4 regions of the Rhizobium sp. ZPR4 genome follow, and region 1 is predicted to be linked to each of the others. Evidence: predicted binding sites of a transcription regulator. Region 1 holds the regulator's gene; each other region holds the start of a gene.
What was found. The regulator PhoB, encoded in region 1, activates phosphate uptake and scavenging genes when phosphate is short. The targets are predictions, from matches to a motif close to TGTCATNNANCTGTCAT.

Region 1 (7,729 bases):
GATTTCGCCATTCTCCTGGCTGGCCTCGATTTCCTCGGCCGTAAAACCCTTCAAGACGCCCTTCAGCTTGTCACGCGAGCACGAACAGCGATCGTAGACGGCCTTCGGTTCATAGACGCGTACGCCGCGCTCGTGGAAGAGACGGTAGAGAAGCCGCTCGGTGCCCACCTGCGGGTCCGTCAACTCGTCGGCATCGATGGTTTCCACCAGGCTGCGCGCTTCCGCCCAGGCGTCGTCCTCGACATGATCGCGCAGACCCTCGTCGCCGTCGCCGCCGTGAAGATCAGGCTGGCGCATGCGCTCTGGAGCTTCCGGCAGGAACTGGGCAATCAGGCCGCCCGCGCGCCAGCGGTGACGCGGCTTGCCATTCTCGTCGCGATCGAAGAGTTCTGCAGCGCCGAGGCGCACGCGCGTCGGTATCTGTTCCGACTGGCGAAAATAAGTACCGGCGATCTCCTCGAGCGAGGCACCATCGAGCGCGACGATACCCTGATAGGGCTGGCTGAAACGCCCCTGATCGATGGTGAAGGCGAGCACGCCCTTGCCGAGCAGCTGCTCGGGCTCTGTCCGGCCTTCGGCGACAGCCTTTGCCAAAGCCTCTTCGTCGAAGCGGGCATAGGCGCGAACATTTTCCGGCGTCGTGAAATCGGCGACCAGAAGGTCGACGGGACCATCGCCCTTGGTCTGCACGGTGAACTTGCCTTCAAACTTCAGCGATGTGCCGAGCAGGACGGTAAGGACGATCGCCTCGGCCAGAAGGCGCGCAACCGGCGTCGGATAGTCGTGCCGGGCGAGGATCGCGTCCAGCAGCGGACCAAGCTGCACGGCACGGCCGCGCACATCCAACCCTTCCACCTGGAAGGGAACGACATGATCGTCACCGGCAAAATCGAACTGACCCAGCGTTGCGGCATTTTCGGCCATTGCTTTACTCCTACTGCGCCCGCGCCCTTGAGACGCGGTTTGATATCTTCAGATCGCGCCCAGGCACCAAGCAAGAATCGACTTTTGCGCATGAAGGCGGTTTTCCGCCTCATCGAAGACAACGGATTGCGGACCGTCGATCACCTCGTCCGTCACCTCCTCCCCGCGATGGGCGGGCAGGCAGTGCATGAACAACGCGTCTTTGCCGGCCTGTGCCATCAAAGCCTTGTTGACCTGATAGGGCTGGAAGACGTTGTGACCGCGAGCCCGGTGTTCCTGATTCATGGAAACCCAGGTATCGGTTACCACGCAATCGACGCCGGCGACCGCACGGTCTGCATCATGCGAGAGCATGATTTCGGCGCCCTCGTTGCGGGCCCAGTTCAGATAGTGATCCTTGGGCTCGGAACCAAGGGGTACCGCCATATTCATGCGATAGCCGAAACGAGCCGCCCCTTCGATCAGCGAATGCAGTACATTGTTGCCGTCGCCCGTCCAGGCGACCGTCTTGCCCTTGATCGGGCCGCGATGCTCTTCGAAGGTCATGATATCGGCCATGATCTGGCAGGGATGCGTGTCGTCGGTCAGCGCATTGATGACCGGGACGGTCGCGTGCTCCGCCAGCTCCAGCAGGCGGGAGTGGTCGGTCGTGCGGATCATGATCGCGTCGACATAGCGCGACAGCACCTTGGCCGTGTCGCCGATCGTCTCGGCGCGGCCGAGCTGCATTTCGGTGCCGGAGAGGAACAGCGTCTCGCCGCCCAACTGGCGCATGCCGACATCGAAGGAGACGCGGGTTCGGGTGGACGGCTTCTCGAAGATCATCGCCAGCATCTTGCCGGCGAGCGGCTTGTCGGCCGTGCCGGCCTTCTGCGCGCTCTTTCGGACGATCGCATCGTCGATGATATTGCGCAGATCGGCAGCCGGAACGGCAGAGAGGTCGAGAAAGTGTTTCGGAGAAGCCATGTCCTTACCTGTACTCCAGAAAAAACAATAACGCCCGCGTGGGGCACGAACGCCCCATTTGCGGGCGGTAAACTCAAGCCGATTTTTTGGTGCGGGCAGCGCGTGCGCGTTCGGCAGCGCGCTCGAGACGGGCAAGACCTTCGCGCGCCTCTTCGGCCGTGACGACCAGCGGCGGCAGAAGACGGATGACATTGTCGCCGGCCGGCACGCCAAGCAGATGCTCGGCGCGGACTGCCTGCAGCAGATCCGCCTGCGGAATGGCCGCCTTGACGCCGAGCATCAGGCCTTCGCCGCGAACATCCTCGATGATATCCGGGAAGCGATCCTTGAGCGACGCGAGCCCCTGGCGGAACACCAGCGCGACATCGCGCACATGCTGCAGAAAGCCTTCGGCGAGTACGATGTCGAGAACCGCATTACCGACCGCCATGGCGAGCGGATTGCCGCCATAGGTCGAGCCGTGAGTGCCCGCCTTCATGCCGGAAGCAGCTTCCGCCGTCGCAAGGCACGCACCGAGCGGGAAACCACCGCCGATACCCTTGGCGACCGCCATGATGTCAGGCTTGATACCGGCCCATTCATGGGCAAAGAGCTTGCCCGTGCGGCCGACGCCGCACTGTACTTCGTCGAGGATCAACAGCAGGCCGTGCTCGTCGCAGATCTGGCGCAGCCCGCGCAGGAATTCGTTGGTGGCCGGGCGGATGCCGCCTTCGCCCTGCACCGGCTCGATCAGGATCGCGGCTGTCGCATCCGTGACGGCGGCACGCACGGCATCGAGATCGCCGAACTGCACCTGGTCGAAGCCCGGAGCCTTCGGGCCGAAGCCTTCGATATACTTCTCCTGACCGCCCGCGGCGATCGTCGCGATGGTGCGACCGTGGAAGGCGCCCTCGAAGGTGATGATGTGGAACTTTTCAGGATGCCCCTTGGCGAATTGATAGCGCCGCGCCGTCTTGATGGCGCATTCCAGCGCCTCGGCGCCCGAATTGGTGAAAAACACCTTGTCGGCAAAGGTCGCTTCCGTCAGCCGCTTCGACAGCTTTTCCTGACCGGGCACCTCATAGAGGTTGGACAGGTGCCAGACCTTGTCGGCCTGTGCCTTCAATTCGGCGACGAGATGAGGATGGGCGTGACCGAGCGAGTTGACCGCGACGCCGGCTGCGAAATCGAGGTAGCGTTCGCCATTTTCGGTGACCAGCCAGACGCCCTCGCCTCGCTCGAACCGTAGCGGAGCGCGCATATAGGTGTCATAAAGCGGCGTGGTCTCGGCCATGGCCATTTCTCCTCGATCACAACTTTAAGGACCGATCGCTTCCGTTTGATGAAACGGGTCCGAAAAAATCAAAAATGCCGCCTTGCGGCGGCCTGGGCACTATTGATGTTTTGCACCGCGATGTCAACAAAACTGGCGTTTTAGCAGGTGCGAGATAGCGCTTGCGGGCAAAAGAGCTGGGTTCGGCGGCGCCTATTGCAGAAATGCCACGCCTGGACAGCAAGTTGGGGAAAACCTCGAAATCGATTCCTCAAGATTCCCGCGACTCTTGTCACGGAGTCAGCCTCACACTAGGTTAAAAACCAATTGCTAGACTGCATGCGGCGGAACTAGTCACCACAATTTTAGAGCGTTTCGCGCCTTGTTACCATGCGAGGCAATGGTGAGGGATTCTGCCATCGGAAACGCGACAGCGGAGACAGGGCATGAATTGGACAGACGAACGCGTCGAGAAGCTGAAAAAGCTATGGTCCGAAGGGTTGAGCGCCAGCCAGATCGCTGCGCAGCTCGGTGGCGTGAGCCGTAATGCCGTCATCGGCAAGGTGCACCGCCTGAACCTTCCCGGCCGAGCGAAGGCTGGCGGCACGGCAACCGCAGCGCGCACGCCGAAGCGTAGCGCCGCAGCGCCTCGCGCCGCGACCTACGGATCGCGCGTTGCAACCCGCGCGGTGGTCACCCGCCAGCAGGGCGCAACCATGCTGAAGGAAGAGATCGAGGTCGATTCCGTCAACGAAATCCAATATCGCCCGGCATCGAACGTCGTCGTTCCGATCTCCCGCCGCCTCGGCCTGACGGAGCTGACGGAACGCACCTGCAAGTGGCCGGTCGGCGACCCGCTGAAGGATGATTTTCACTTTTGCGGCAATGACAGCCCGGATTCGTCGCCCTACTGCACCTATCATCAGCGCATGGCCTACCAGCCCGTGCATGATCGCCGGCGCAACAACGGCTGAAAGCCATAAGCAAAACCAAAGAGAAACGGGCCCCTCGAGGCCCGTTTTTCTATTTCCGCCGCGACTGCATAATTTAAGAGGTTACAGCGACCTTAACGCGTCTTGAAAGACGCGTGACGCAGTAATGTTGATGCCTGAGCGGCTTGCGCTCAGGCTTCCATGGAATAGCCCGCGCCGCGAACGGTGCGGATGACATCCTGCATATTGGAGAAATTAAGCGCCTTGCGCAGGCGGCCGACATGGACATCGACGGTGCGTTCGTCGACGTAGATATCGTGACCCCATACGCCGTCGAGCAGCTGCGACCGCGAAAAGACGCGGCCCGGCGAGGACATCAGGAATTCCAGCAGGCGGAATTCCGTCGGCCCCAACCGCACTTCGCGGCTCTTGCGGTGGACGCGATGGGTTTCGCGGTCCAGCTCGATATCGCCGCAGCGCAGCACCGTGGAGAGAACCTCCGGGCGGGCACGCCGCAACATCGCCTTGACGCGGGCCATCAGCTCCGGCGTCGAGAACGGCTTGACGACATAATCATCCGCGCCGGTCGAAAGCCCGCGCACGCGCTCGCTTTCCTCGCCGCGGGCCGTCAGCATGATGATTGGCAGGCGCTCCGTCTCCGGCCGCATACGCAGCCGGCGGCAGAGCTCAATACCGGACACGCCGGGGAGCATCCAGTCGAGGATCAGGAGATCGGGGATGCGCTCCTGGAGACGCAGCTCGGCCTCATCGCCTCTGAGGATCGTGTCGACCTCGAAGCCTTCGGCCTCAAGATTATAGCGCAGCAGAACGCTGAGCGCTTCCTCGTCTTCTACAACAGCAACTCTCGGAACCATGCGCCTTTGGTCTCCTTTTTCGCTTCCAGATTATTCCGTCACCGCGCCGACGGTATTGGCGGTATCGTCCTTCGGGCGCTCGCCTTCGGGCTGGGCGCCGGTCGCCATGTAATAGATCGTCTCGGCGATATTGGTGGCATGGTCGCCGATGCGCTCGATGTTCTTGGCGCAGAAGAGAAGATGCGTGCAGGTGGTGATGTTGCGCGGATCTTCCATCATGTAGGTCAGCATCTCGCGGAAGAGCGAGGTGTACATGGCGTCGATTTCCTCGTCGCGTTCGCGGATCGACACGGCCTTGTCGGGCGACCGGGTCGCGTAGACGTCCAGAACTTCCTTGAGCTGGCTCAGCGCCAGTTCGGAGAGATGCTCGATGCCGCGGGCGAGACGGCGGGGGACACCGGTGCCCTGAACGGCGATGACGCGCTTGGCGGTGTTCTTGCCGAGATCGCCGACACGCTCCAGATCGGAGGCGATGCGGATCGAACCCATGATTTCGCGCAGGTCGGCTGCCATCGGCTGACGGCGAGCGATCGTGACGATCGCCTTGTCGCCGACTTCGCGCTCGGCATGGTCGAGAACGACGTCGTCGGAAATAACCTTCTGTGCGAGGCCGGCATCGCTGTTGACCAACGCACGTACGCTGTCGCTAACCATCTGCTCGGCCAGGCCGCCCATTTCCGCAATGCGGCGCGTCAGGAACTTCAGGTCTTCGTCGTAAGCAGAGAGAATGTGAGTGGAGACCATTTTTCTATCCTCAAGGTGAACTGTGTGAAATGAGCCGCGCGCCTGACATCATCAACCAAAACGGCCCATGATGTAATCCTGCGTGCGGAAATCGTCGGGATTGGTGAACATCTTATCGGTGTCGTTCTCCTCGACCAGATGGCCGAGGTGGAACATTGCGGTGCGCTGCGAGACGCGGGCTGCCTGCTGCATGGAATGCGTCACGATGACGATGGTGAAATTTTCCCGCAGCTCGTGGATAAGGTCTTCGACCTTGGCTGTTGCAATCGGATCGAGCGCCGAGCACGGCTCGTCCATCAGGATAACTTCCGGGCTAACCGCGACAGCGCGCGCGATGCAGAGGCGCTGCTGCTGACCGCCCGAAAGGCTGGTGCCGGCGTCGTGAAGCCGATCCTTCACTTCGCCCCAGAGACCGGCCTTCTGCAGGCTGGTTTCGACGATATGCTCCAGATCGGCTTTCGAGCGATGCAGGCCGTGAATACGCGGGCCATAGGCAACGTTTTCGTAGATCGACTTCGGGAACGGGTTCGGCTTCTGAAAAACCATACCGACGCGCGCGCGCAATTCCACGACATCGATGCTGTTGTCATAGACATCCTGATCGTCGAGCGTGATCTTGCCGGTGACGCGGCAGGTCTCGATCGTATCGTTCATGCGGTTGAGGCAGCGCAGGAAGGTGGACTTGCCGCAGCCGGAAGGGCCGATCAGAGCCGTGACCGTATTTGCACGGATCTTCAGATTGACGTCAAAGAGCGCGCGCTTATCGCCATAGAAGACCGAAACGTCCTGGCCGATCATCTTGTAGGGGATCGTCATCATCCTCTTGGTCAATGCTTTTTCGCTTGCGGCTTCCGTCATCATGTTCATCCCACGGCCCTCCCTTACCAGCGCCGCTCGAAGCGGCGGCGCAGCAGGATCGCGCCGATGTTCATTGCGACGAGGAAGAAGAGCAGGACGATGATGGCCCCGGACGTTCTTTCGACGAAGGCACGCTCGGCTTCGCTCGCCCACATGTAGATCTGCACCGGCAACGCCGTCGAAGGATCGAGAGGCGATGCCGGATAGTTGGCGACAAAGGCGACCATGCCGATCAAAAGCAGCGGCGCCGTTTCACCGAGCGCATGGGCAAGCCCGAGGATCGTGCCCGTCAGGATGCCCGGCATGGCGAGCGGCAGGACGTGATGGAAGACCATCTGCATGCGTGACGCACCCAGCCCGAGTGCCGCGCTGCGGATCGATGGCGGCACAGCACGCAATGCCGAGCGCGTGGCGATGATAATCATCGGCAGCGTCATCAGGCTCAGCACGAGCCCGCCGACCAGCGAGGCCGAACGCGGCAGACCCATCATGTTGATGAAGACCGAGAGGCCCAACAGGCCGTAGACGATCGAGGGCACGGCCGCGAGATTGTTGATGTTGACCTCGATCAGATCCGTCAGCCGGTTCTTCGGCGCAAACTCCTCCAGATAGATCGACGCCGCAACGCCGACCGGCAAGGCGAGCACGAGAACGGTCAGCATCAGATAGAGCGAGCCGATCAACGCCACACCGAGACCGGCGGCCTCCGGCCGGCTCGAATTGCCCGATACGAAGAGTCCGCTGTTGAAAGTCTTGTACAGTGCGCCGCTATCGCTGAGCTGTTTCATCCAGGCGACCTGCCGATCGGATACCTTGCGATCCTTCTCGTCGACCGTAAGATCGATCTGGCCCTTGTTGGCGGAATCGATGTTGGCGCTGGCAAGGAAAGTGGCGCTCTGGGTCGTCCCGATGATCGAAGGATTGGCAACGACCCGGTCACGCAATGCGACCCTCGCGCCATCCGACACCATCGCCATCGCTTCACGAACGAGCACACGATTGGCCGGATCGATGCCAAGCGCCTTCACCAGGGCGTCGCGCACCAGCACCGGATAGTTGGCAGCGATCAGTACCTTCGGATCGCTGGTGCGTTTGGCAGTCGGGTCGATCACCTTCTCGGTGAATTCGATCGGCAGGGTGATCGAGGTCTGAACGAAGGCGGTATAGCCCGTGCGGAC
Region 2 (7,729 bases), 1.5 Mb from region 1:
GCGCGTGAGAGCTGGCGGGTTTCCTGGCTGGCGCCGATCACTTCGTTGATGTCGACATAGCGGCCGCGCAGCTCGTCGCAGAGGTCTGCCTGCGCGAGGGCCGGTGTGGCCGTCAGCAGGGATAGCAGGGCAATGGAAGCTTGTTTTGTGCCGCGGTTCACGGTTCTGCTCTCGAAAGCGGTTTTAAGTCGCTAAAGATTACACGCTGCAGCTTAACAACGTATCCATGAAAAAGCACGGATTTCGAGAGGATTTTCACGAAATTGCAGCTCGGGGCCGCCAAAAGCAAAAAGATAAGAGGGTTCCGCGATTGCATGAAGCGCGGAACCGTTCTGGCAGCGGCTGCGAGGCGCCGTATTAAGCGATCTGCGAGGCCTCGACGACAGCGAGCGCCGCCATGTTGACCACGCCGCGCGACGTGACCGACGGCGAGAGAATGTGGGCGGGAAGCGCCGTGCCGAGCAGGATCGGGCCGACATGCAGGCTGTCAGTCATGGTCTTGACCACGCCGAGCGTGATGTTGGCGGCATCGAGGTTCGGGAAGACCAGAAGATTGGCTTCGCCGGAAAGCGTGCTATCCGGCATGACGTGCCGGCGCAGGCTCTCGGAAATGGCGCTGTCGCCATGCATTTCGCCATCGACTTCCAGCTCTGGCGCCGCCTTGCGAACCAGAGCGAGCGCCTCGCGCATCTTCGTAGCGCTTTCCGACTCCCGTGAACCGAAGTTGGAATGCGAGACGAGAGCGGCACGCGGCTCGATGCCGAAGCGTTTGATTTCCTCGGCGGCCAGCCAGGCCGACTCCGCGATTTCTTCGGCGGTCGGATTAAACGTGACGTAGGTATCCGTGTAGAAGGTCGCGCCGCGCTGCGAGATGAGCAGACTCAATGCCGAGAAATCACGAACGTCCGGCCGCTTGCCGATGATCTGGCGGACGATGCGCAAATGACGCTCATAACGGCCTTCAAGGCCACAGATCAGCGCATCGGCTTCGCCGCGCTTCAGGGCCAGCGCGCCGATGACGGTTGTGTTGGTACGGACGATCGTGCGGGCAGCTTCGGGGATCACGCCGGCCCGGCCGACGAGCGAGAAGTAGAGATCGACATATTCGCGGAAGCGCGGATCGTCTTCCGGGTTGATGACGGCGAAATCCGTATTCGGGCGGATCTTCAGGCCGTAGCGCTTCAGGCGGGTCTCGATGACGGAGGGGCGGCCGATCAGGATCGGGACGGCTGTGCCTTCTTCAAGCAGAACCTGGGCGGCGCGCAGCACGCGCTCGTCTTCGCCTTCGGAAAAGACGACGCGCTTGCGTTCCGCCACTTTAGCCGCCGCAAATATCGGCTTCATGATGAAGCCGGAGCGGAAGACGAAGCGGTTGAGCTCGTCCATATAGGCGTCGAAATCGGCAATCGGGCGCAGCGCTACGCCGCTATCGGCCGCGGCCTTCGCCACAGCCGGCGCGATGCGCAGGATCAGGCGCGGATCGAAGGGCGAGGGGATGAGGTAGTTGGGGCCGAAGACCGGCGTTTCGCCCGAATAGGCGCGGGCCGCGACATCGGAAGGCTCTTCGCGGGCAAGCGAGGCGATGGCGCGTACGGCGGCCATCTTCATCTCTTCGTTGATCGTCTTGGCGCCGCAATCGAGCGCGCCGCGGAAGATATAGGGGAAGCAGAGGACGTTGTTGACCTGGTTCGGGAAGTCCGAGCGGCCGGTGCAGATCATCGCGTCAGGGCGGGCGGCGCGGGCGAGATCCGGCATGATTTCCGGCGTGGGATTGGCGAGCGCCATGATCAGCGGCTTTTCAGCCATCTGTGCGAGAAGTTCCGGCTTCAGCACGCCGGCTGCTGACAGGCCGAGGAAGACGTCGGCGTCTGGAATGGATTCGGCAAGCACGCGCTTGTCGCTGTCTTGGGCATAGACGGACTTCCACTCGTCCATCAGCACGTTGCGGTCCTTGTAGACCAGGCCCTCGATATCGTGGACCCAGATATTTTCGCGCTTGGCGCCAAGGGTGACGAGCAGGTTGAGGCAGGCGAGAGCGGCTGCACCCGCGCCGGAGGCGACGATCTTGACGTCTTCGATCTTCTTGCCGGCCAGTTCTAGACCGTTGAGGATGGCGGCCGCGACGATAATCGCGGTGCCGTGCTGATCGTCGTGGAATACAGGGATTTCCATCTGCTCGCGCAGGCGGCGCTCGACGTCGAAGCATTCCGGCGCCTTGATGTCTTCGAGATTGATGCCGCCGAAGGTCGGCTCGAGCGCCGAAACGGTGTTGACCATCTCATCGACCGTCGGTGCCGCAATTTCGATGTCGAAGACGTCGATGCCGGCGAATTTCTTGAAGAGAACGGCCTTGCCTTCCATGACGGGTTTCGAGGCGAGCGGGCCGATATTGCCGAGGCCGAGTACCGCCGAACCGTTCGAAATCACCGCAACGAGATTGGCGCGGGACGTATAGTCGGCAGCCGTTTCGGGATTGTCGCGGATGGCGATGCAGGGGGCGGCGACGCCGGGCGAATAGGCAAGGGCCAGATCACGCTGGTTGCCCAGCGGTTTCGTCGCCTGAATTTCCAGCTTGCCAGGGCGGGGATAGCGATGGAAATAAAGCGCCTGTTCGTCGAGATTTCCGCTCGCCATATTCTTGGCTGCTTTCGAAGTGTCGTTCGTATCCAACTCGCGTCTCCATTCCTGCCTGCGCTTTGAGTCTTCTGCATACATCAATAGCTTCGCCTTCACAGTATGCAATTGAGGTCGCGAAGCGTTTTGTCGTGGCAAAACTGAATTGCCTTTTCCGCGATGATTGCGCGATGTCCCTTCCGCAAGTCGAACGTCGCGGTCGCGTCATCAGGCATTCATCGCGTCGACCTAAGAATATTTCAGGCGGAGATTTCCTTGATGACTCTGATAGCCTCCCATCGCGGCGGTGCGCATTTGTGGCCCGAAAACACCAGGCTCGCCTTCTCTAAGACGGCCAAGCTCGATGTTGATCTTGTCGAATTCGATGTGCATCAGACGCGAGACGGCAAGCTCGTCGTGCACCACGACGCTTTGATCGACCGAATGACTGATGGCAAGGGCGCGATCGCTGATTTCAGCTATGACGAGCTGATGCGCCATGTCGTGATCGGAAGCGGCGGCGAAACCATTCCGACGCTTATGGAGACGATCGATATTTTCGGGCCGTCCGCCGTCGATCTCCGGCTGGAGATCAAGACCAGGGCGGATGGCACGCCCTATGAGGGGATGGAGCGCCGCATCGTCGATGAGCTGACGGCGACGGGCATGCTGACACGTACGATGGTGACGAGCTTCTCCCTGCCGCATCTCGAAGCATTCGGCGCCGCGCTTGGCGAACAGGGGCTGAATGTCGGCGAACTGCTCGGTTTCATCTTCCTCTGTTCGCCTCAGCTCGCCGGGCAACTCGGCTGGGGCGGGGTCATGGCCGCCATGCGCGGCTTCGGCGTGCGCGAGATTGCAATACGTGCCGATGCGCTTGATGGCGAGGTTACGCAGCTCTTTTGTAGGAATGGCGTGAAGGTACATGGATGGGCGGCCCATACAAGCGAGGCGGCACGGGCCATGTTTCGCCTCGGTATCGCCAGTTTTACAAGCGACCGTCCTGACCTCGCCGTCGCCGCGAGACGTGGTTGAACCTTGTCGCTGAGCCGCCAAGCACAGGGTTTGTCATCTTCCTGAAACACGAGTCTGGTTTTGGAATAGCCAAGGTAGGATAGGGCACGGACATAAAGTTCGTGAATGAAAACATGGACCCCCGGCATTTCCGAACGCTATTCATTTCTGACGTGCACCTCGGCTCGAAGGCCGCCAAGGCGGACTACCTGCTCGATTTTCTCCGTTACCACGACGCCGACACGATCTTTCTGGTCGGGGATATCGTTGACGGCTGGAGACTGAAGCGGAACTGGTACTGGCCGCAGGATTGTAACGACGTCGTGCAGAAACTCCTGCGCAAGGCGCGCAAGGGTACGCGCATCGTCTATATCCCTGGCAATCACGACGAATTCCTGCGTGACTTCCCCGGAATGCACTTCGGCGGTATCGAGGTGGCACAGCGCGCCATACACGAAACGGCCGACGGGAAGAAATATCTCGTGCTCCACGGCGATGAATTTGACGTCGTCGTCCGCAATGCCCGCCTGCTCGCCTATCTCGGCGACTGGGCCTATGACATGGCCATTCTGATCAATATCGGCCTTGCTGCCGTGCGCCGCCGCTTGAACATGCCCTATTGGTCCTTCTCGGCCTGGGCGAAGCTGCAGGTCAAGCACGCCGTGAACTTCATCGGCGAGTTTCAGCGTGTCGTCGCCGAAGAGGCCAAGCGTAACGATGCCGATGGTGTCATCTGCGGTCACATCCACCATGCTGTCATCGAGGATCTCGACGGCGTGCGCTACATCAATACCGGCGACTGGGTGGAAAGCTGCACGGCGATCGCCGAGCATGAGGACGGTACGTTCGAGCTGATCACCTGGCGGACAATCCTCGAGACGCAGCCTGTGGATTCTCCCGTCGGAGAATTGCCGCGGCCGATCGGTGCACAGGCGGCGTAATTTCTACGCCTCTTCACGTAGCTGATAATGGCCTGTCATAATTATTGATCGCCGCAGGACGGCCTTGACTTAGGATTTTTCCGAAACGTTACGGTTTTGGCCATTTCTCGCCATAGTCGTATTCTCGATAGCATGATAGGGACAGGTAAGTTCCCCTTCAGGTCTGTCATGATTCCCGCGATCAAGTCCTTCCAGGGCGAGGGTGCGCCTCCATATTTCCGCTTGCGCGCCGCCTTGTCCTATTGCGCTCCGTTGTTCGTCAACGGCATTGCCGTACCCTTCTTTCCCGTCTGGTTGGCGGGGCTGAACTTCAATGATCACGAGATCGGCCTGGTGATCGCCATTCCCATGGTCGTGCGCGTCCTCGTGACACCCTTCATAGCGGTGCTCGCCGATCATATGACGGAGCGGGCCGATGTGTTGCTATGGTCGGGCGCTCTGTCACTGCTGACGGCAATCGCGCTCTATTGGACGAGCGATTTCTGGCCGGTGCTTCTGGTCTATGGCATTCAGGGCGCCACCTATGCGCCTTACGTGCCGGTGGTCGAATCGATCGCCATGTCAGGCGTGCGCCGCTGGGGCTTCGATTATGGCTCCATGCGGGTGTGGGGATCGATCACCTTCATCCTGTCGACCCTTCTCGGCGGCCAGCTGATCGGCATGTGGGGCGGCGCCACCGTATTGCCTGTGATGGTGGCGGGATTCATTCTCACGACGTTGATGGGCTTTTTCGCGCCTCGCATCGGGCCGACGCGCCGGCGCAACCAACCGATCAATCTGCAATCACCGACCGGAAATCTGCGCTCGCCGCAATTGCTCATCACCATGATCGGCGTGTCGATACAGCAATCAAGCCATGCGATGCTCTATACGTTTGCGTCGATCTACTGGCATAAGCTCGGCTTTTCCGGCGCCGAGATAGCCGTGTTATGGAGCATTGGCGTTACCGCCGAGGTGATGGTTTTCTTCCTGTCGAAGAAACTGAGCAGGCGGTTCAGTGCATGGACGCTCATCTTCTTCGGTTCGACCATGTGCATTCTGCGCTGGATCCTGTTTCCGAGCAATTTCGGTTTCATCGGCTATTTCGTGCTGCAGTGCTTTCATTCCTGCACCTATGCCTGCGTTCATACCGGTGTTCAGCGGCGCATAGTCGCGTCCGTCCACGAAGCACAGGAATCATCGGCCCAGGGCGCCTATTATTTCTACAATGGCATGTTCCTGGGGTTGATGACGCTTGCATCCGGCTATCTCTACGCCTGGCTTGACCTGGCGAGTTACTATGTCATGGCCGGCATTGCCGCCTTCGGGCTAGCCATGGTTGTTTTCGCCTATGGGCTGCAGGCCAGGAAGCCGGCAATCGGTGGCGGTGCTCACGGCGTATCCTAACGCGGTGCAACAAATTCATTTGGATATCAAAAAGCCGTGACATATGTTGGCGCCGGCGCGAGATGGAAATTCCATGCATAGTCGGTGTATTAAGCATCGACCATGCGGGCTCTCTGAGTCGGCGCATGTTGTGCCAGATTTGAAAGACGCATGAATTTGAAAGCAGCCGAGCAAAGGTCCGATGCACCGAAGATCGATGATGCGCCTGAGGGCGCAGGTCATCGATATCGGCTGGAGGGCAATTGGCGCAGTGCCAATGTGCACGGCGTGCTGCGTCAGATCGAGCAGCTGTCCAGGCGCAGCTCCGGTGGCAACGTCGTGATTGATCTTTCCGGTCTTTCGGATGTCGATACGGCAGGTGCGCTGCTGATCCGCCGGCTGAAGGAAAGTCAGGAAGCACATAAGGCCCATGTCACGATCGAGGGCTCCAATCCGCATATCGATGAATTGCTGACGGCATTCGATGCGCATCCGGACGATGAGGCGGCTGCGGCAAAGCCGCGGAAATCATTGGCGGAGCGCATACTGGCGCCCATCGGCAAAACCGTTTACGAGATCTGGGGCAATCTCGTCGCCGCCATGTATATTCTGGGCTCCGCCGTGCGCGGCGCGCAGCTCAAATTCGGCCGCGGCAGTGGTGTTTCGCCGGCCTCGATCATCAATCAGATCGATCACATGGCGGTGCGCGCCGTTCCGATCATCCTGCTGATGTCGTCGCTGATCGGTGCCATCATCGCCCAGCAGGGCGCTTTCCAGCTACGCTATTTCGGCGCCGAAATCTTCGTGGTCGATCTGGTCGGCATCCTGCAATTGCGCGAAATCGGCGTGCTTTTGACCGCGATCATGATCGCCGGCCGTTCCGGCAGCGCAATTACGGCCGAAATCGGCTCCATGAAGATGCGCGAGGAAGTGGATGCGCTGAAGGTCATGGGTCTGAATCCCATCGGCGTTCTCATTTTCCCGCGGCTGGTAGCGCTGACGGTTGCCTTGCCGTTGCTGACGGTCATTGCCAACTTCGCCGCGCTTTTTGGCGCTGCCCTGGTGTCCTGGGCATATTCCGGTATCACCTTTGCGACCTTCATCTCCCGCCTGCATGAAGCCGTCAGCCTCTCGACGATCATTTCGGGGATGATCAAGGCGCCGTTCATGGCGCTGGTTATCGGCATCGTCGCAGCGGTCGAGGGATTGAAAGTGGGAGGCAGCGCCGAATCTCTTGGTCAACATGTGACCTCATCGGTGGTGAAGTCGATCTTCGTCGTTATCCTGATGGACGGGCTGTTTGCCATGTTCTACGCAGCAATCGATTTCTGAGGGACGGCAAGGATGAGCGCGCTTCACTCGGAAATCCCATTGGAAAAAGATGAGCACGGCAGGGACATTGTGCTGTCGGCACGGGATGTCACGGTCGGCTTCGGATCGAAAATCGTCCTCGATAAGCTGAACCTCAATATCTATCGCGGCGAAATCCTTGGTTTCGTCGGTGCTTCCGGCGCCGGCAAGTCCGTGCTGCTGCGTACCGTACTGCGACTGCTGCCGCGCCGTTCGGGCAAGATCGAAATCCTCGGCGAGGATTACGACAAGCTCGACGAGGAAGACCGCAACCGCCTCGACATGCGGCTCGGCGTTCTCTTCCAGCAGGGCGCGCTGTTTTCCTCATTGACGGTCAAAGAAAACATCCAGGTGCCGATGCGGGAATATCTGGATCTGCCCAAGGAAATGATGGACGAATTGGCGCTGATGAAGATCCGCATGGTGGGTCTTGCAGCTGACGCCGC
Region 3 (7,729 bases), on a different replicon from region 1:
CTGGTCGAGCAGCCGTTTTGCCTGGATACGTGCCGTACCCCAGCTCAGTCCTTTGTGCTGGACGAGCGACTCGCTGATCTGCCATCCCACGGTTCGAATCGGGTTGAGCGAAGAGGTGGGATCTTGAAAGATCATCGCGATACGCTTGCCACGGATCTTGGTCATTTCTTGCGCCTTGATCGCAAGAAGATCGCGGCCTTCCAACAGCGCACGACCGGTGACTCGCATCTGCTGTCCAAGAACGCCCAGAACCGCCAACCAGGTTATGCTCTTGCCGCACCCGGACTCGCCGACCACACCGACCGCTTCACCTCTTTCGATGTCGAGATTGACACCGTTGAGAAGCATCGCGGTGCGGCCGCCGCGTTCGATCTGCAATTCGAGATCCTTGATTTGAAAAAAAGGCTGCATCGTGCCACCCACTTCCAGGCTGAACAGTAGATCTACACGGCCAAACCGGTATCGAGCAGAAACGAGCGGAGCGCTGGATATTCCGGATCTGGATTGGCCTCGAACGGCCCCCCGAAGTCGTCGACGAAGGCGGTATGCGATACGAAGCCATAGCCAGGAACGGAAACATGAAGCTTGAACGCCGCCGGTTCCGCTATGGCGCGGGGGACTCTCACTGCGCCGAGTTCGAGGTGGTTGGCGTTGACAACAGCCGGCGCGATCGATGCCAGCGTGCCAGCCCAGAGGCAATCGATCGCACGATGATGATGACCGCACAGGAATCGGACGATTTGTTTGTTTGCTTCGACGATTTCCTTCAATGCGTCGCTGCCTGCCGTCAGCCTTACAGTGTCGTAGAACTCGGATCCGATCTTGAAAGGTGCATGATGCGTCAGGATGATCGTTGGCGTATCGGGCCGCTCGGAAAGCCTTTCGCGAAGCCATTGCAAGCGTGGCGCACACAGCTCTCCATGACCCTCGCCGGCGACAAGCGTGTCCAACCCTATCACGCGCAGGTTTTCGTACTCACCGCATTCCTGAACGAAGGCAAAATCCTTGATCTTGCTCTGCTTCTCCGGAAAAACGCTGAGGAAATTCGCTCGGACGTCATGATTGCCAAGCACGAGATGTACCGGCATGGATAGCCGGTCCAGCATGGCCCGCAAATGCTGATATTCCTCGAGGCGGCCGCAATCCGTGAGATCTCCGGTTATGACGACAATATCCGGTCTTGGCCTCAGGCCCTCGATCTTCTCAATAGCTTTTTCGGCCAGGGCGGTCGTGTCGATACGACCGAAAGCCAAGCCCCTGTCGGCCTTGCGGATATGCAGATCGCTCAGATGCGCGATAATCATCATGCTTCTCTCTGTTCTGGGAATGTGTCTTGCCCAATCAATTTAGTCAGGGCTTACGATCGGACGCTGAAAGGTCCGAAGTCCATCATTGGCGTGCGTTGGGGTGACCAAGGCACATTGGCTTGCTTGCCGTAAAGCATTGCCGTCTCGTGTAGAACCGTGCCGGGCGGGTCGATCTCACCGAATATGTCCAACGCGCGACGATGAAGCTGCCGCCGTTCGTTGACGTCCAGCGTCGTCGCGAGCGTTTCGCCGATGCGATCGAATTCCGGATTGTCCCAGCTCTTGGCCTGGTAGTGGATGAAGCCGTTGGGTCCATACAGCGGATAGATCGATCCCATCAGGTCCGGATAGACCATATTGATGGAGCCGTTGAATATGGCGTTGTTTGGTTGGGCGAAGACCTGCGTAAAGTTCTCGCAAACCTTAAGCTGCACGTTCACGCCCACGCTCTGCCACATCTGCTGAAGGGCCTGAGCGGTGTCGAGTTCGGCCGTGTAATAGTTTGCCTGCGTACGATATTCGATCGGCTGCCCGGAATATCCTGCCCGCTTGAGAGCCTGTCTGGCTGCGTCGGGGTCATAGGCGGGCGTCGGATAATCCTTGATATATAGATCACCATATTCCGGCCATTGAAAGCCGCGGGGAACAGTTACCTTTCCGCCGAAAAGTTGCTGAGCAATGAGGCTTCTGTCGATGGCGAGATTGAGTGCCATGCGAATTGTTCGATCAGCCAAGGGCCCGCCAAGCGTTCCATAATTGAGAACGCGGATATTGTTGATCGCACCGCCAACGACCTCCAGGCGGGATCGGCCCTGGATGTCGGTGACCTGATCAGGAGTTACCTCGGTAATGATATGGACATCACCGGCTGCCAGCGCGTTCACACGACTCGCCGCCTCCGGCATGACCTTGAAGGTGATCGAGGAAAATGGCGGCCGCCCCCCCCAATAGGCATCATGGGAGACCAGTTTGATCATCTCCCCAGTCTTTGCCTGTTCGACCCGATAGGGACCCGTTCCAATCGGAGCCATCGCCCATTTGTCCCAATCTCCAATCCGTTCGAAAGCCGATTTACTGACGATCTGGCTGCCCCATCCCGCCAACCTGAATTGAAAGAGCGGATCGACCGCCTTTGTGACAAACCTTACCTTGAGAGGGCCGACTGCCTCGACCCTTGCAAGGCCACCGAAGAATTGGCGAGACACACTTTGTCCCGGCAGGCCTTCGGTCAGCATCCGGCCAGGTCCGAAGGTAAAGGCGACATCCTCACTCGTTAGAACGGACCCGTCATGGAAGCGGACGCCATCCCGGATGGTAAAATCCCATGTGCAAGTATCGATCTGCTGCCATGAGTCCGCCAGACCGGGTGAAAGTTCGCCGTTGCGCGCATGATCGATGCGGATCAGGCTGTCGTAAATGTTCGACGCCACGCGAAAGGTTACATTCGTGGTGAGGCGAAGCGGGTCGAGCTGCGGTGGATTGTCTTGAACACCCACAATCAGATCCCGTCGAGCCTGAGCAAAGGACATACGCGGATCCCACGCCCCGACAATCGGAAGAACGCCCATTGCCTTCAGGTAATTTCGACGTGTTATGGCCATTTTACATACATCCCCGATTGTCAAAACATCGTATACGGTATAAAGAGGCAACATGTTTAGACATGTCTACATGTCAGTGACTTCGCATGCCGCGGTGACACTACGATGACAGGAACTGGAGAACGAGAATGCTTGATGATACCGCTCAGCTTGTGAGCGAACTTCCGCGCTGGCGACAAATTGAGCTGTCCATCCTGAGGGAGATCGACGCGGGTGCGTTCAAGATCGGTGAAAAACTGCCGGGCGAAAATGCTCTTGCCCCCCACTTTGGTGTAACTCGGACGACGGTGCGACGCGCACTAACCGAACTTCAAAATAAAGGTATACTGCGTATCGAACAGGGCCGCGGCGCATTTGTCGAGCGTCGGCTGCAATATGGGTTGGGACCTGACTCTTCCTTTATGGCAAATCTCCGCGACGCGAGCCTCACGCCGGCAGCACAAATCCTGCATCGTTTCGAGATCGCCGCACCGGCCGACGTCGCCGCAAAGCTTGACATGGCCACTGGCTCGCCGATTTTCATCATCGACACGATTGGCGAGGCAAGCGGGACGATTATTTCAGTCACGCGGCATCATCTACCCGTGGATTTCTTCCCGGACGCTTCAAGCAGGGTACAGGCTTTTTCCTGCATCACCGAAGTTTACAAGCAGTTCGGATTTAAGCGATCACGCCGGACCAACTGTGTGATTGAAGCCCGTCTTCCCACCCCGGATGAGGCGAGCCGGTTGGGTCAACCGCGCACGGAGCCGATCCTCGAAGTTCGGAGCGTTAAGCGGGCGGGGGAAAGGGCGATTGATTACACGGTCGCCCGATTTTCTGCAGCTCGGGTCTCTGTCTCCGTCGACAATTGACGCGGCTGCTGTCGTATTAGTCGCGATCAGGTGGCAATAGGGGTGCGGAGGGTGGCGCCGCTATTGATCTGCGCCGCCCCTCGGGCCTGTCAACGCACCGCGGGTATCGTCAGCAAGCATGCTCTCGACATGCAAGACAATCGTTCTGCCTTATTTGTGAGCCGCTTCGCTTTGGACCCGACGTATGTCGGCCGCCATATCTCTATGCGGTGCATGAACGGAGCGAATTGCAAGCCTTATCGTCACAAGGTTAGCCGCAAGTATTAGTCCGAGACCGAATAGAAGGCGACCAGTGATTGGAGCACCAAATGCAGTCGCGCCAATGATCACTGAAAACACGATCCTTAGAAAGTCGAAAGGTGCCGCAAGCGGCAGTGTCAGGACACTGTAAGCATGACTAACGAGGATTACGATGGCAAAGGTTGTGGTACCGATGATCACGAGCGGCAGGATATCGGATAGATGTGGCTGAGCCATCGAAGGGGCAGCCAATCCCAATGATCCGAATGCGACATAACACATGGACAGCGCTCCCGAAGTCGATGCGCGCGTGCTTCTGCCGATGAGCCGATTGCAGAATAACATTCCTGTCGTGCATAGAAAGGCGAATATGAGCGCTATATAGCCCGTAAATGAGAAAGTGAAAGACGGAGAAAGTGAAACACCCGCGCCGATCACGGCCAGGATTATCGTAAGCGTCTGCATGCCGGATAGTCTCTCCGAGAGCAGTATCCAGCCAAGAATAGTCGCAGCCATGGGTGCAAGCATGTTGACGAAATAGACACTGGCGAAGTCGATATTTGCCGCACACCAGAATGTCGCAACCGTCGATCCCAAACAGAAAGCCGATCGGCATATAACGTCCAGTCGGAAGGTTTTCAGGGCCATTCTGTCTCGTTTCCATATATAGAAAAGGACAAAAAGAGCAGGCGCGGAAAGCGAGAGCGCAACGATGTCGATCGCTCGCAAATCCGGATTGCAATATCGAACCGCCGCGCCGCTGAGCGGGGAGAGAAAGGCGCAGAGCACCAGCTCCCAGATCGGAATGACAGGATATGGCATGACGCAACCTCTAGGCGACAAGGCTCATCGCGTTACAATAGCCGTGCGCCATTCGCGCCATGAGGTCGGTTACGTAGGTATGATAAGGCGGTTCAAGCGTATCAACGCCGCTGATTGGATCCGCCGATCCGCTAAAGGGATCAATCGCCCCATTTGCGAAGGTGGCAGCGACGGCGGCTTCGTCGAGCCTGCCGGTAAAGGCAGCGTCCGGGCGCCCGGCCAGGCCACCGATTGCGGCAGCAAGGGCATATGCGGCCATGTTGGCGGAGGAGCCAACAAGGATATTTTCAAAGTCGTCCTTCATGGGAGGATGTTTGGCGAGACTGTTGTGAAGTCGCGCCGTGCCGGCCTCATTCGGATTGTCCACACATGCACCGCATAACGCCCCTTGCTCGGCCGCCATCAGAAAGAGCGTGTCCGTATGCAAGACGCCTCGTGAGATAGCTGTTCCTGTTGACAGATATGCATTGCCGTCGGCTGCAAAACCAAAATGCTCGACCGCAAGCGCCACTCGCGGTGCCGCAAGCGAAAGAAGTCCTCGGAATTGATCGTCAAGATCGCAATCGAGTTCGAAGCCTTCCACGGCAACCGCAAACAATTTCGTGCTTGTGCCCCTAAGTGCATGAATTGCATCACGATTGACTACTACGGCACCGGCTGCCCGAAACGCTGCTGCTGTCTGGGAGACGAGAGGCTTGGCCGTTACAACGATGCTGGCACAACCTCTTGCCAAGAAGAGAGCTCGCGCGATGGCAGCGGCGCCAGGCGGCCCGTCGACCTCTCCAATCGAGACATCAATGTGGGGCCGAACAGACCAACCGGTAACCAGAATAGCGATATCGGCAGCGCCGACGGAGCTTACCAGTTTCGCTGCAAAGTCAGTCGATCCGGCATGATTTGAACCTGCTCTTTCCAAGGCGTACAGCTGTGCCGTCCGTCCACCCAGATTGAAGTCGAGGGTCATCAATTTGTCCAGTTCGCGGCCGAAGCGCTCCTTGAGCGCCTCTGCCGTGGGTCTCACATTGAGATAGGAAAAGTAGTTGCTCACGATGTATCTCCCCCTTTTTCGAAAATGGCATGACGCGCGGTATCGCCAAATGAGCCTGGAGCAGCGAGGCAAAATATCGCGCACGCGGACGATGCTTCAGGGTATCAACTTGTCTCGAGGTAGATGGAGGCCCAGGTCGCGACCGCGATTGCATTCCACGCGGGCCGGAAGGTGTGGACATCACCTTGATGACAGGCCGAATGACGCAGCGCCGCCTCCACTTGGGGAAGAAGCAAATCATGGGTTTCCAACAGCCGTTCGGATCGGAGCCAATCGACACGCTCTGCGATCCAGTGCCACATCGACTTGTCATATTGAAGATGTTGAATTCGCTTCGGACGGGAGGTGATTTCTTCCGGAAGGATCATCGCCGCAGCCTGGCGGAAAATGATCTTGTTTTCGCGCGCTCCGAGTTTTTGAAAGTCTGGTGTCTCAAGCGCCAAATCAATCATCGAGTTTTCGGCAAACGGCATACGAAAAGACAGGCCGAAATGTCCCGCCAGAAGCTCTTGCGCGCCCAAGCGCTCGTCTCGATGAAGCAAGTCCTGGCATAGGCGGCGGTAGATCGCGCCGTCCCCACTCGGTAAGTCGCGGTGGTAGGGCATGCCCGCAAACAAGGTATCAGCGACATTGCCGGAGAACATCACATCCACAAGGTTGCTGGCAAACTTATGGAGGGCGTAGAGGCATGGGAATTCCTCATAGCCCCCGGGATTGTCGACCGCCTCTATTGTGCGTCGAAGCAGGGAGGTCAAGTCTTTCGGTTGAACGATTATCTCGTGATGAATAGTCCCGAGATGTTCAGAGGTTTCTTTTGCGCCGAGCAGCTCGGGATCGCCTTGGCCATAGCCAACGGTGAAGGAGTGAAGTTCCTTATGGGGATATAGGTGTTTGAGCGTCGCTGTCATGAAGGCGGAATCGACGCCGCTGCTGAGCATGACGCCGTATCGATTTTCCGTGTCTTGAGAATGCCAAGTGATGGCTTCCGTTGCGCATGCCGCTAGCTTTTCAGGCGGTATCGGCCTGAGAGGTGGCTGGTGACGGTCAATATCGCGGCGGAAGTGTTCGACCTCTATGTGTCCATCGGTCCAGGTCAACATGCTCCCGGGCGGTACCATCGATATCGATTTGAAGAAGGTGTGACCGGCAGGTGCCCAGCCATGTCCGACGAAATGATCGACTGCGATGCGATCGATCCGACGAGACCTTCGCGGCGATCTCGCAAGTGCTTTATATTCGCTCGCGAAGTCGAACGTTCCATTGCCAGTCGCAAACGCGAGGCTTTGGCTACCAAAGGAATCGCGGACGAGCAGTATCGTGTTCTGGTCGGGGATCCAGATTGCCAAAGCGAAGGAGCCGTGAAGGGTGCGAAAGAAGTCGGCGCCAAATCGCCTGAAGCTGGCACCGAGTGCTTCGGCATCAAGAAACCGCGCCAGCCGATCGCTTCGATCGATCACGAATGGAGCGCCTGCAAAGGCAATGACGCAATCACCAACGTTCGCAAGATGCGGCCGGTCGTCGTAATATCGGGAGCCAATGGTAAAGCCCCGCATCCGTCTGGTCGAAAGCTCGCTGCCGCGATGTGAAAGGGCCTGGCTCATTGCCTCCAGTGTCCGCGCAGTGCTGTCAAAGGTGCCGAAGATCGCGCTATTGCCGCGTACCGAAGCCTCAATCGTGCTTTCGGCTTGAGCACATCCTTTCGGATGTTGATCGCCTATCGTCTCCGATGGCCAGTTCATGCGAGGGCCCTCGTTACTAGCGCAGCCGACGCGCCAAGCGCGAAGACGACAATGCATCCATAGGCAATGGTGTTCGGTGCAGGTATGCGTATGGAAGCGATGTGCAGGGCCGCAAGCG
Region 4 (7,729 bases), 790 kb from region 1:
AGCCCCCATATGATCCGCAATACATCGAAAAGCAACGAAATATCGGTCATTATGGAGGATTGCCCGCCTGCTCCGATCATCACGGACGTCGAGAGCGACGTTTTCGTTATGTTCCAAATTGTCCTTTCCAGCATTATAAATAACTAATTTATTGGAGTATGAAGCGCGAACAAATATCGCATGTCCTGTGAACGCGGGAGTAGCATTAGACACTTCTTACTTAAAAACGACAGAGGGCCGTGTCGCTTGCAATGCTGCCTGTGATTTGGTGTGCGAAAATCGCGGCGAAAACGCCGCGCGCAGCCCCTCTTCCTCTCATGAATAGAGTGGATAATTCTACAAGAGATGAAAAATATTACAGCTAACGCGCGCCACCGCTGATAAAAATCATACTAAGAGTTAAGTATAGAATCCCAGAGCCAAAAATTCGCAGGGTATATCGTTGCGCGAACGCGAAAATTATTCTGTGGGAAAATAATGAAATAGCATATGTTCCGCGTTCGCATTCGGTTCTCGTTTGAATTGACTGTCCATGCGAAGTTTCTAATTTATATGTGAATAAATAGCGAACAAAGATTGCATTTCATGAGAACGCAACCCCACGGCATCGGGGAAATTTATGAAAGCGCTTTGGGGGATGGCCTGGACACGGGCGCATGAAGACGCCAGCACGACTGCATTGCCGAAGATGCATCGTGCCTGGGACAATCAATGGTCGTACCGAACTCGTGAGTCGTCCGCCACGTCTAGCCGTAGCGCATTGCGATCAGCGTGGGAAAATCAAATCATCGTCATCGAGGTCGGTTGACGGCCGGCATATATACACCGGACAGGAAGCGCGATCCTTCGTGGGGAGATAATCCTGATAGGCGTAATAGCCCAGATCGCATGCGCCGCTATCCGCGACATAGCGATCATAGAGCGTCATGTTCGGTGTTCTCTTGGCGGGGTAGCGCATGATGACCGCGCGCTCCCGGTTGATGACCGCCCTGGCTTCTGCGCAGGTCATGGACATGGAATTATATCGCGAAATCGCGAATGCCGGCGTCGCTGCCGAGGTGACGAGCAGGCCCAGCAGGATGAATTTTTTCATCTGAGTAATCCTCCCTGAAGTTGTTATAATACAATATATATACGCGGAGACCGCCATTGCGGTTTCCATATTTGTGACAAAACGCAAGTGTGATCGAGGTGGGAGGCTTCGTGATGAACCACGATAGTTATGACGATTCCTATATAGCCGATATCCTCTTGTCCGTAAGGACCATCGCGCTCGTCGGCGCTTCGCCCAATCCCGCGCGCCCGAGCAACGGTGTGATGGCTTATCTCCTGAACAGGGGCTATCGCGTCATCCCCATCAATCCCGGACAGGCCGGCAAGGAAATTCTGGGACAATGGGTCTATGCGCGGCTGGCCGACATTCCCGAGCCTGTGGATATGGTCGACGTTTTTCGGGCGCCCGAATATCTTCGATCGGTCGTGGAGGAGACGATCATGATCGAGCCGCGGCCACCGGTCATTTGGGGTCAGCTTGGCGTGCGTGACGACGCCGCCGCGGCAAGAGCGGAAGCCGCAGGGGTGAGGGTCGTCATGGACCGCTGCCCGGCGATCGAGTATCCGCGCCTGGTGGCATGACCGGAGATCACACGCGACGGCGGTCTCCGGCCGTTTATCGCGCGATCTCACTGAAAGATGGCAAGTTTTTTCCGCGAGCCAAGAAGCACGGCAAAGTTCGCGGTTAACTTTCATATGCCAGGCGTTATGCTTTTCCCGTTACGAACAAAATCCGGCGGGAGGAAAAATATGCCAGCCAGCAACCCAGGTTTTGACACGCTTGCGATCCACGCGGGCGCGCAGCCGGACCCGACGACAGGCGCGCGCGCGACGCCGATCTACCAGACGACATCCTTCGTCTTTCAGGATGCCGATCATGCCGCTGCACTGTTTGGATTGCAGCAGTTCGGCAATATCTACACCCGTATCATGAACCCGACACAGGCCGTGCTTGAAGAGCGGGTGGCCGCCCTCGAAGGCGGAACCGCGGCCCTCGCGGTCGCCTCCGGTCATGCGGCCCAGTTGCTCGTCTTCCATGCCATCATGCAGCCGGGCGACAATTTCGTCGCGGCCAAACGGCTTTATGGTGGCTCGGTCAATCAGTTCGGTCAATCATTCAAGAGTTTCGACTGGCGCGTCCGCTGGGCCGATCCTGCGGATCTTGCGACCTTCGAAGCGCAGATCGATGGCCGCACCCGCGCCATCTTCATCGAAAGCCTTGCCAATCCCGGCGGCACCTTCGTCGATATCGCGGCAATCGCAGCCATCGCGCACAAGCATGGCCTGCCGTTGATCGTCGACAATACGCTGGCGAGCCCCTATCTCATCCGGCCGCTGGAGCATGGCGCCGATATCGTCGTGCATTCCTTGACGAAGTTCCTCGGCGGCCATGGCAATTCCATGGGCGGCATCATCGTCGACGGCGGCACTTTCGACTGGTCCGCTTCGGGCAATTACCCCATGCTGTCTTCACCGCGTCCGGAATATAACGGCATCGTGCTGCACGCGACCTTCGGCAATTTCGCTTTCGCCATCGCCTGCCGGGTGCTGGGCTTGCGCGATCTCGGCCCGGCCATCTCGCCGTTCAATGCCTTCCTGATCCTGACCGGCATCGAAACGCTGCCGCTGCGCATGCAGCGTCATTCGGACAATGCGCTCGCCGTTGCGCGTTGGCTGAAGGCGCAGGAGAAGGTGGCGTGGGTCAACTATTCCGGCCTGGAGGACGATCCGAACCACGCCCTGCAGCAGCGTTACTCGCCGAAAGGTGCGGGCTCGGTCTTCACCTTCGGACTGAAGGGGGGGTATGAAGCCGGCAAGGGGCTGGTCGAAGGCCTTGAGCTCTTCTCGCATCTTGCCAATATCGGCGATACGCGCTCGCTCGTCATCCATCCCGCCTCGACGACTCACAAGCAGCTGACTGACGAGCAGAAGGTCGCCGCCGGTGCCGGCCCGGATGTGGTGCGCCTGTCCATCGGCATCGAGGACGTCAAGGATATCATCGCCGACCTGGAGCAGGCACTGGCAAAAGTCTGAGGACTGCCCCGGCGGGAGGCCGAAAAAGCTTGTCGGTCTCTTTGACCGAAGTGCATTTCATGCTTGTCTCGGTCCGCGATCGCCAATGGCGGTCGCGGACTTTTTTGGTCCTGGTGAAGCGTGACGGACGGGAGACTTAAGTGGCAACCTATCTGCAACTGAATGTCGAGGGTGTGGAGCCTGAGGCGGGCGCGCCCGCAGCGGATCGTCTCATTTCGGGAGCCCCGGCCTTCCGAACCTGGAGCCTCGATGAGGCTGAGGGCGGCCTTTATGCCGGCATCTGGGAGGCGACGCCGGGGAAGTGGAAGATCGCCTATGACGAGTGGGAGTATTTCAACATTCTCTCCGGCTATTCCATTGTGACAGCCGATGACGGCGAGACGTTTCATCTGCGTGCAGGCGACCGCATGATCTTGAAGCCGGGCTTCAAGGGGACTTGGGAAGTTATTGAAACGACTCGCAAGGACTATGTAATCCGCCTTTGAGTATGATCTTGATTCAAAACGTGAAGATCGCCCTGCTTCATGAAAGGATGCGAGCCTTTCCCTGCGGCTCCGCAATGGCCGCCATGCTTGCTGCAGGTTGTGTCACCGCCGCTTCATTAAACTGTCATCAAACTGAAACAATGCGGCATTAGAGCCATCACTGTCGCCAGGAGATCGAGGTGGGGTTCCTAACCGATGGGATACTTCGTGCTTAGCTCCTGCTCGCCATCCTTTCATCACTCTGGGAAGTGAGTTCAATCATGTTGAATCAAAAATTTCGTTCGCTCTGCCTGACTGCAGGCTTCATCGCGGCTATGTCCGTTTCGGCCTCTGCTGCCGATATCACGGGCGCCGGCTCGAGCTTCATCGCACCGGTTCTGTCCAAGTGGGCTGAAGGCTACAAGGCTGCGACGAACAATGTCGTCAACTATCAGTCGGTCGGTTCGGGCGCTGGCATCAAGCAGCTCCTCGACAAGACCATCGTATTCGGCGCTTCGGACAAGCCGATGAGCGACGCTGACCTCGAAAAGAACGGCATTGCCCAGTTCCCGATGATCTCCGGCGGCATCGTCGTTTCCTATAACGTTGAAGGCGTAAAGCCGGGCGAACTCGTTCTCGACGGCAAGACGCTGGCCGACATCTTCCTCGGCAAGATCACCAAGTGGGACGATGCAGCCATCAAGGCTCTCAACCCGGAAGTAAAGCTGCCCTCCACGACGATCTCCGTCGTTTATCGCGCCGACAGCTCGGGCACGACCTTCAACTTCACCGACTACCTGGCGAAGGTTTCGCCGGAGTGGAAGGAAAAGGTTGGTTCGAACACGGCAGTTGAATGGCCGGTCGGCTTCGGCGCCAAGGGTTCCGAAGGCGTTTCCACCACCGTCAACCAGACCGCTGGTTCGATCTCCTACGTTGAATACTCCTACGTCGTCGCCAATCACATCGGTTTCGCGAAGATGAAGAACGCTGCCGGCAAGGTTATCGAGCCGAGCCTCGACACGTTCAAGGCTGCTGCTTCCAACGCAGATTGGGCCAAGGCCAAGAACTTCAACCTGATCATCACCAATCAGCCGGGCGAAAAGAGCTGGCCGATTGCCGCTTCGACCTGGGTTCTGCTCTATAAGAAGCCGGCCGATGCTGCCAAGAACGAAGAAGCGCTGAAGTTCTTCAAGTGGTCCTATGAGCATGGTCAGAAGGACGCGACCGCCCTGTCGTATCTTGCGATCCCGGACAATGTTGCCGAGATCGTCGAGAAGTCCTGGAAGACGGAATTCGGCACGAAGTAATTTGCTGCGTGAGAAGTTGCGGCGGACAGGGTATAACTCTGTCCGCCGGCTTACGTGACGGGACAAGGGGAAATCGATGGCTGACGCGACTCAGACGGCTGGCTTCCAGGCACTGGATACCACCGCCGCCACCAGAAAATTCCGGACACAGGATCGGATTTTCTATTTTATGACGCTTGGCTCGGCTGCTCTTGTCGTGCTTCTGCTGCTGGCAATCCTTGCAGTTCTCGTTATCGATGCCTTGCCAACCTTCCAGGCCTTCGGACTTTCGTTCCTCTGGGGTACGAAATGGAGCGCTCCTGCCGATATCTATGGCGCTGTGCCCGCCGTGGTCGGTACGCTGGTAAGTGCACTCATCGCCATGCTGATTGCCGTTCCCCTGAGCATCGGCATCGCCATCTTCCTCACGGAACTTTGCCCCGGCAGCCTGCGCCGTCCGATCAGCACGGCCATCGAGCTTCTGGCCGGCGTTCCCTCCATCATCTACGGCATCGTCGGTCTGTTCATTCTCGTGCCGCTGATGCAGAACTATATTCTGCCCTTTCTCATGATGACTGTCGGCCAGGTGCCTGTGATCGGCCTGCTGTTCCAGCCGCCGGCGCCGGGCGTCGGCCTGTTGACGGCAAGCCTCGTGCTCGCCGTCATGATCCTCCCGTTCATCACCGCGATCGCCCGCGACGTGTTCAGCACTGTGCCGCCGATGCTGCGTGAATCCGCTTACGGCATGGGCATGACGACATGGGAAGTGGCTCGCCACATCCTGATCCCCTACACACGTCGCGGCCTCGTCGGCGGCATCATGCTCGGCCTCGGCCGCGCGCTTGGCGAAACAATGGCCGTTACCTTCGTCGTCGGCTCGGTGAGCCGTCTGCAATCGTCGATCATCTCGCCGTCCACCACCATTTCCGCCCAGATCGCGAATAACTTCGGCGATGCCGACGGTCTGCAATTGTCGAGCTTGATTGCGCTCGGTCTGCTCCTGTTTGTCCTTTCCTTCTGCGTGCTTGCGCTCGCAAGGTGGATGATCGGCCGCGGCGACTCGCATTGAGGATAAAGCCCATGGAAAATGCAATTCGTCAGAACCTCGTGTCGAGACGCTATGGTAAGAACCGGGTGATGATGGCCTTGTGCTTCCTCGCGGCCGTCCTTGGCATATTCTTTCTCAGCGTGATCCTTGTGAGCCTGCTTTATCGCGGTGTATCGGCGCTCAGCCTCGACGTGTTCACCATGTCGATCCCGGCTCAGGGCTCCCGCGGTGGCCTGATCAACGCAATCTACGGTACTGTGCTGGTCACGGGCTGCGCCATCCTGATCGCCGCGCCGATCGGCATTCTCGCCGGCACCTATCTGGTGGAATATGCCAACGGCACCAAGCTTGCCGAGTTTGCCAAGTTCATCAATGACATCCTGCTGTCGGCGCCCTCGATCATTGTCGGCGTGTTCGTCTATGGCGCTGTCGTCGTGCCCATGCACGGCAACTCCGCGATCGCCGGCATCCTCGCGCTGGCGCTGATCGCCCTCCCGGTCGTCAACCGCACGACGCAGGACATGCTGCTGTTGGTGCCGAATGCGCTGCGCGAGGCGACCGCCGCGCTCGGCGCGCCGCGCTGGAAGTCCATGACGCTGGTGATTTATCGCTCCGCCTGGACCGGCATCCTCACCGGCATCCTGTTGGCTGTCGCCCGCATCAGCGGCGAAACCGCGCCACTTCTCTTCACCGCCGGTTATAGTAAATTCATGAATGCGGGCCTGACCGGTCCGATCGCCACGCTGCCGGTTGCGATCAACACGCTCGCCGCCGATGCCGGCGAGGATCTGAAACAACTTGCCTGGGCCGGCGCGCTGATCATCACCGTTGCCATCCTTGCGCTAAACGTCCTTGCCCGTGTCTTGAGTGGGCGCCGCCAGTGACGCAGCCGCCGAACGATAGGAATGAGACCATGAACATGAGCGACAGCAATTTCCAGAGCGTCAACGCACAGCCGGGGAAGGACGCCGCGTCCCAGTCGGATCTCGGCCTGGCGAAACTGGAGGTGAAGAACCTCGATTTCACCTATCAGAACGGCCATCGCGTTCTGAAGAGCGTGAATATGAACATCCGCAAAAATGCGGTCACCGCCTTCATCGGCCCCTCGGGCTGCGGTAAGTCCACGCTGCTGCGCACTTTTAATCGCATGTATGATCTCTACCCGGGCCAGACGGTTGCGGGCGAGATCCTGCTGGACGGTCGCAATATCCTCACCAAGGACGTCGATCTGAACGATCTGCGCGCCAAGGTCGGCATGGTGTTCCAGAAGCCGACGCCGTTCCCGATGTCGATCTATGAAAACGTCGCTTTCGGCATTCGGCTCTATGAAAAGATTTCCAAGGCGGAAATGGACGTTCGCGTCGAAGCGGCGCTGACGGAAACGGCGCTGTGGAGCGAAGTGAAGGAAAAGCTGCACCAGAGCGGACTTGGCCTTTCCGGCGGCCAGCAGCAGCGCCTCTGCATCGCTCGCGCCATCGCCATTCGCCCCGAAGTCCTGCTTCTCGACGAACCGACCTCGGCTCTTGACCCGATCTCCACCGCCAAGGTCGAAGAACTGGTGTCGCAGCTGAAGGGTGATTTCACGATCGTCATCGTCACGCACAACATGCAACAGGCGAGCCGTATCTCCGACAGCACCGCCTTCATGTATCTTGGCGAGTTGATCGAATACGGCCAGACCGAGCAGATATTCCAGGCGCCGAAGGTCAAGCGCACGGAAGACTACATCACCGGTCGTTACGGCTGATACGGCCGGAGATTGCCGCACGATTTGCGAAGGCGCGCTGTTCAGGCGCGCCTTTTGTGTTTGAGAGCGGCCGCTTTGTTGGGCGATTGTATGATTT

Region 2: ABOK31_RS08170 (glycerophosphodiester phosphodiesterase family protein) is a predicted target of PhoB. The motif match lies at 2,837-2,853, and genes of this name have one in related genera.
Region 3: phnF (phosphonate metabolism transcriptional regulator PhnF) is a predicted target of PhoB. The motif match lies at 3,003-3,019, and genes of this name have one in related genera.
Region 4: pstS (phosphate ABC transporter substrate-binding protein PstS) is a predicted target of PhoB. The motif match lies at 3,695-3,711, and genes of this name have one in related genera.

Annotation. Positions count from the first base shown of each region.
Region 1 is NZ_CP157967.1:136,340-144,068, reverse strand. It holds gene ABOK31_RS00725 (Hsp33 family molecular chaperone) at 1-924, opposite strand, end outside; gene argF (ornithine carbamoyltransferase) at 973-1,890, opposite strand; gene ABOK31_RS00715 (aspartate aminotransferase family protein) at 1,964-3,163, opposite strand; gene ABOK31_RS00710 (GcrA family cell cycle regulator) at 3,589-4,116, shown strand; gene phoB (phosphate regulon transcriptional regulator PhoB) at 4,266-4,949, opposite strand; gene phoU (phosphate signaling complex protein PhoU) at 4,980-5,693, opposite strand; gene pstB (phosphate ABC transporter ATP-binding protein PstB) at 5,745-6,560, opposite strand; gene pstA (phosphate ABC transporter permease PstA) at 6,575-7,729, opposite strand, start outside.
Region 2 is NZ_CP157967.1:1,651,918-1,659,646, reverse strand. It holds gene ABOK31_RS08180 (hypothetical protein) at 1-161, opposite strand, end outside; gene ABOK31_RS08175 (NADP-dependent malic enzyme) at 358-2,670, opposite strand; gene ABOK31_RS08170 (glycerophosphodiester phosphodiesterase family protein) at 2,893-3,648, shown strand; gene ABOK31_RS08165 (UDP-2,3-diacylglucosamine diphosphatase) at 3,762-4,568, shown strand; gene ABOK31_RS08160 (MFS transporter) at 4,737-5,954, shown strand; gene ABOK31_RS08155 (MlaE family lipid ABC transporter permease subunit) at 6,105-7,265, shown strand; gene ABOK31_RS08150 (ATP-binding cassette domain-containing protein) at 7,278-7,729, shown strand, end outside.
Region 3 is NZ_CP157970.1:98,455-106,183, forward strand. It holds gene ABOK31_RS33680 (ABC transporter ATP-binding protein) at 1-411, opposite strand, end outside; gene ABOK31_RS33685 (phosphodiesterase) at 444-1,307, opposite strand; gene ABOK31_RS33690 (ABC transporter substrate-binding protein) at 1,358-2,803, opposite strand; gene phnF (phosphonate metabolism transcriptional regulator PhnF) at 3,037-3,762, shown strand; gene ABOK31_RS33700 (DMT family transporter) at 3,913-4,824, opposite strand; gene ABOK31_RS33705 (glutamate cyclase domain-containing protein) at 4,835-5,872, opposite strand; gene ABOK31_RS33710 (asparagine synthetase B) at 5,977-7,611, opposite strand; gene ABOK31_RS33715 (CDP-alcohol phosphatidyltransferase family protein) at 7,608-7,729, opposite strand, start outside.
Region 4 is NZ_CP157967.1:930,518-938,246, forward strand. It holds gene ABOK31_RS04585 (hypothetical protein) at 767-1,093, opposite strand; gene ABOK31_RS04590 (CoA-binding protein) at 1,207-1,635, shown strand; gene ABOK31_RS04595 (O-acetylhomoserine aminocarboxypropyltransferase) at 1,804-3,087, shown strand; gene ABOK31_RS04600 (cupin domain-containing protein) at 3,228-3,572, shown strand; gene pstS (phosphate ABC transporter substrate-binding protein PstS) at 3,887-4,858, shown strand; gene pstC (phosphate ABC transporter permease subunit PstC) at 4,935-5,906, shown strand; gene pstA (phosphate ABC transporter permease PstA) at 5,918-6,769, shown strand; gene pstB (phosphate ABC transporter ATP-binding protein PstB) at 6,799-7,632, shown strand.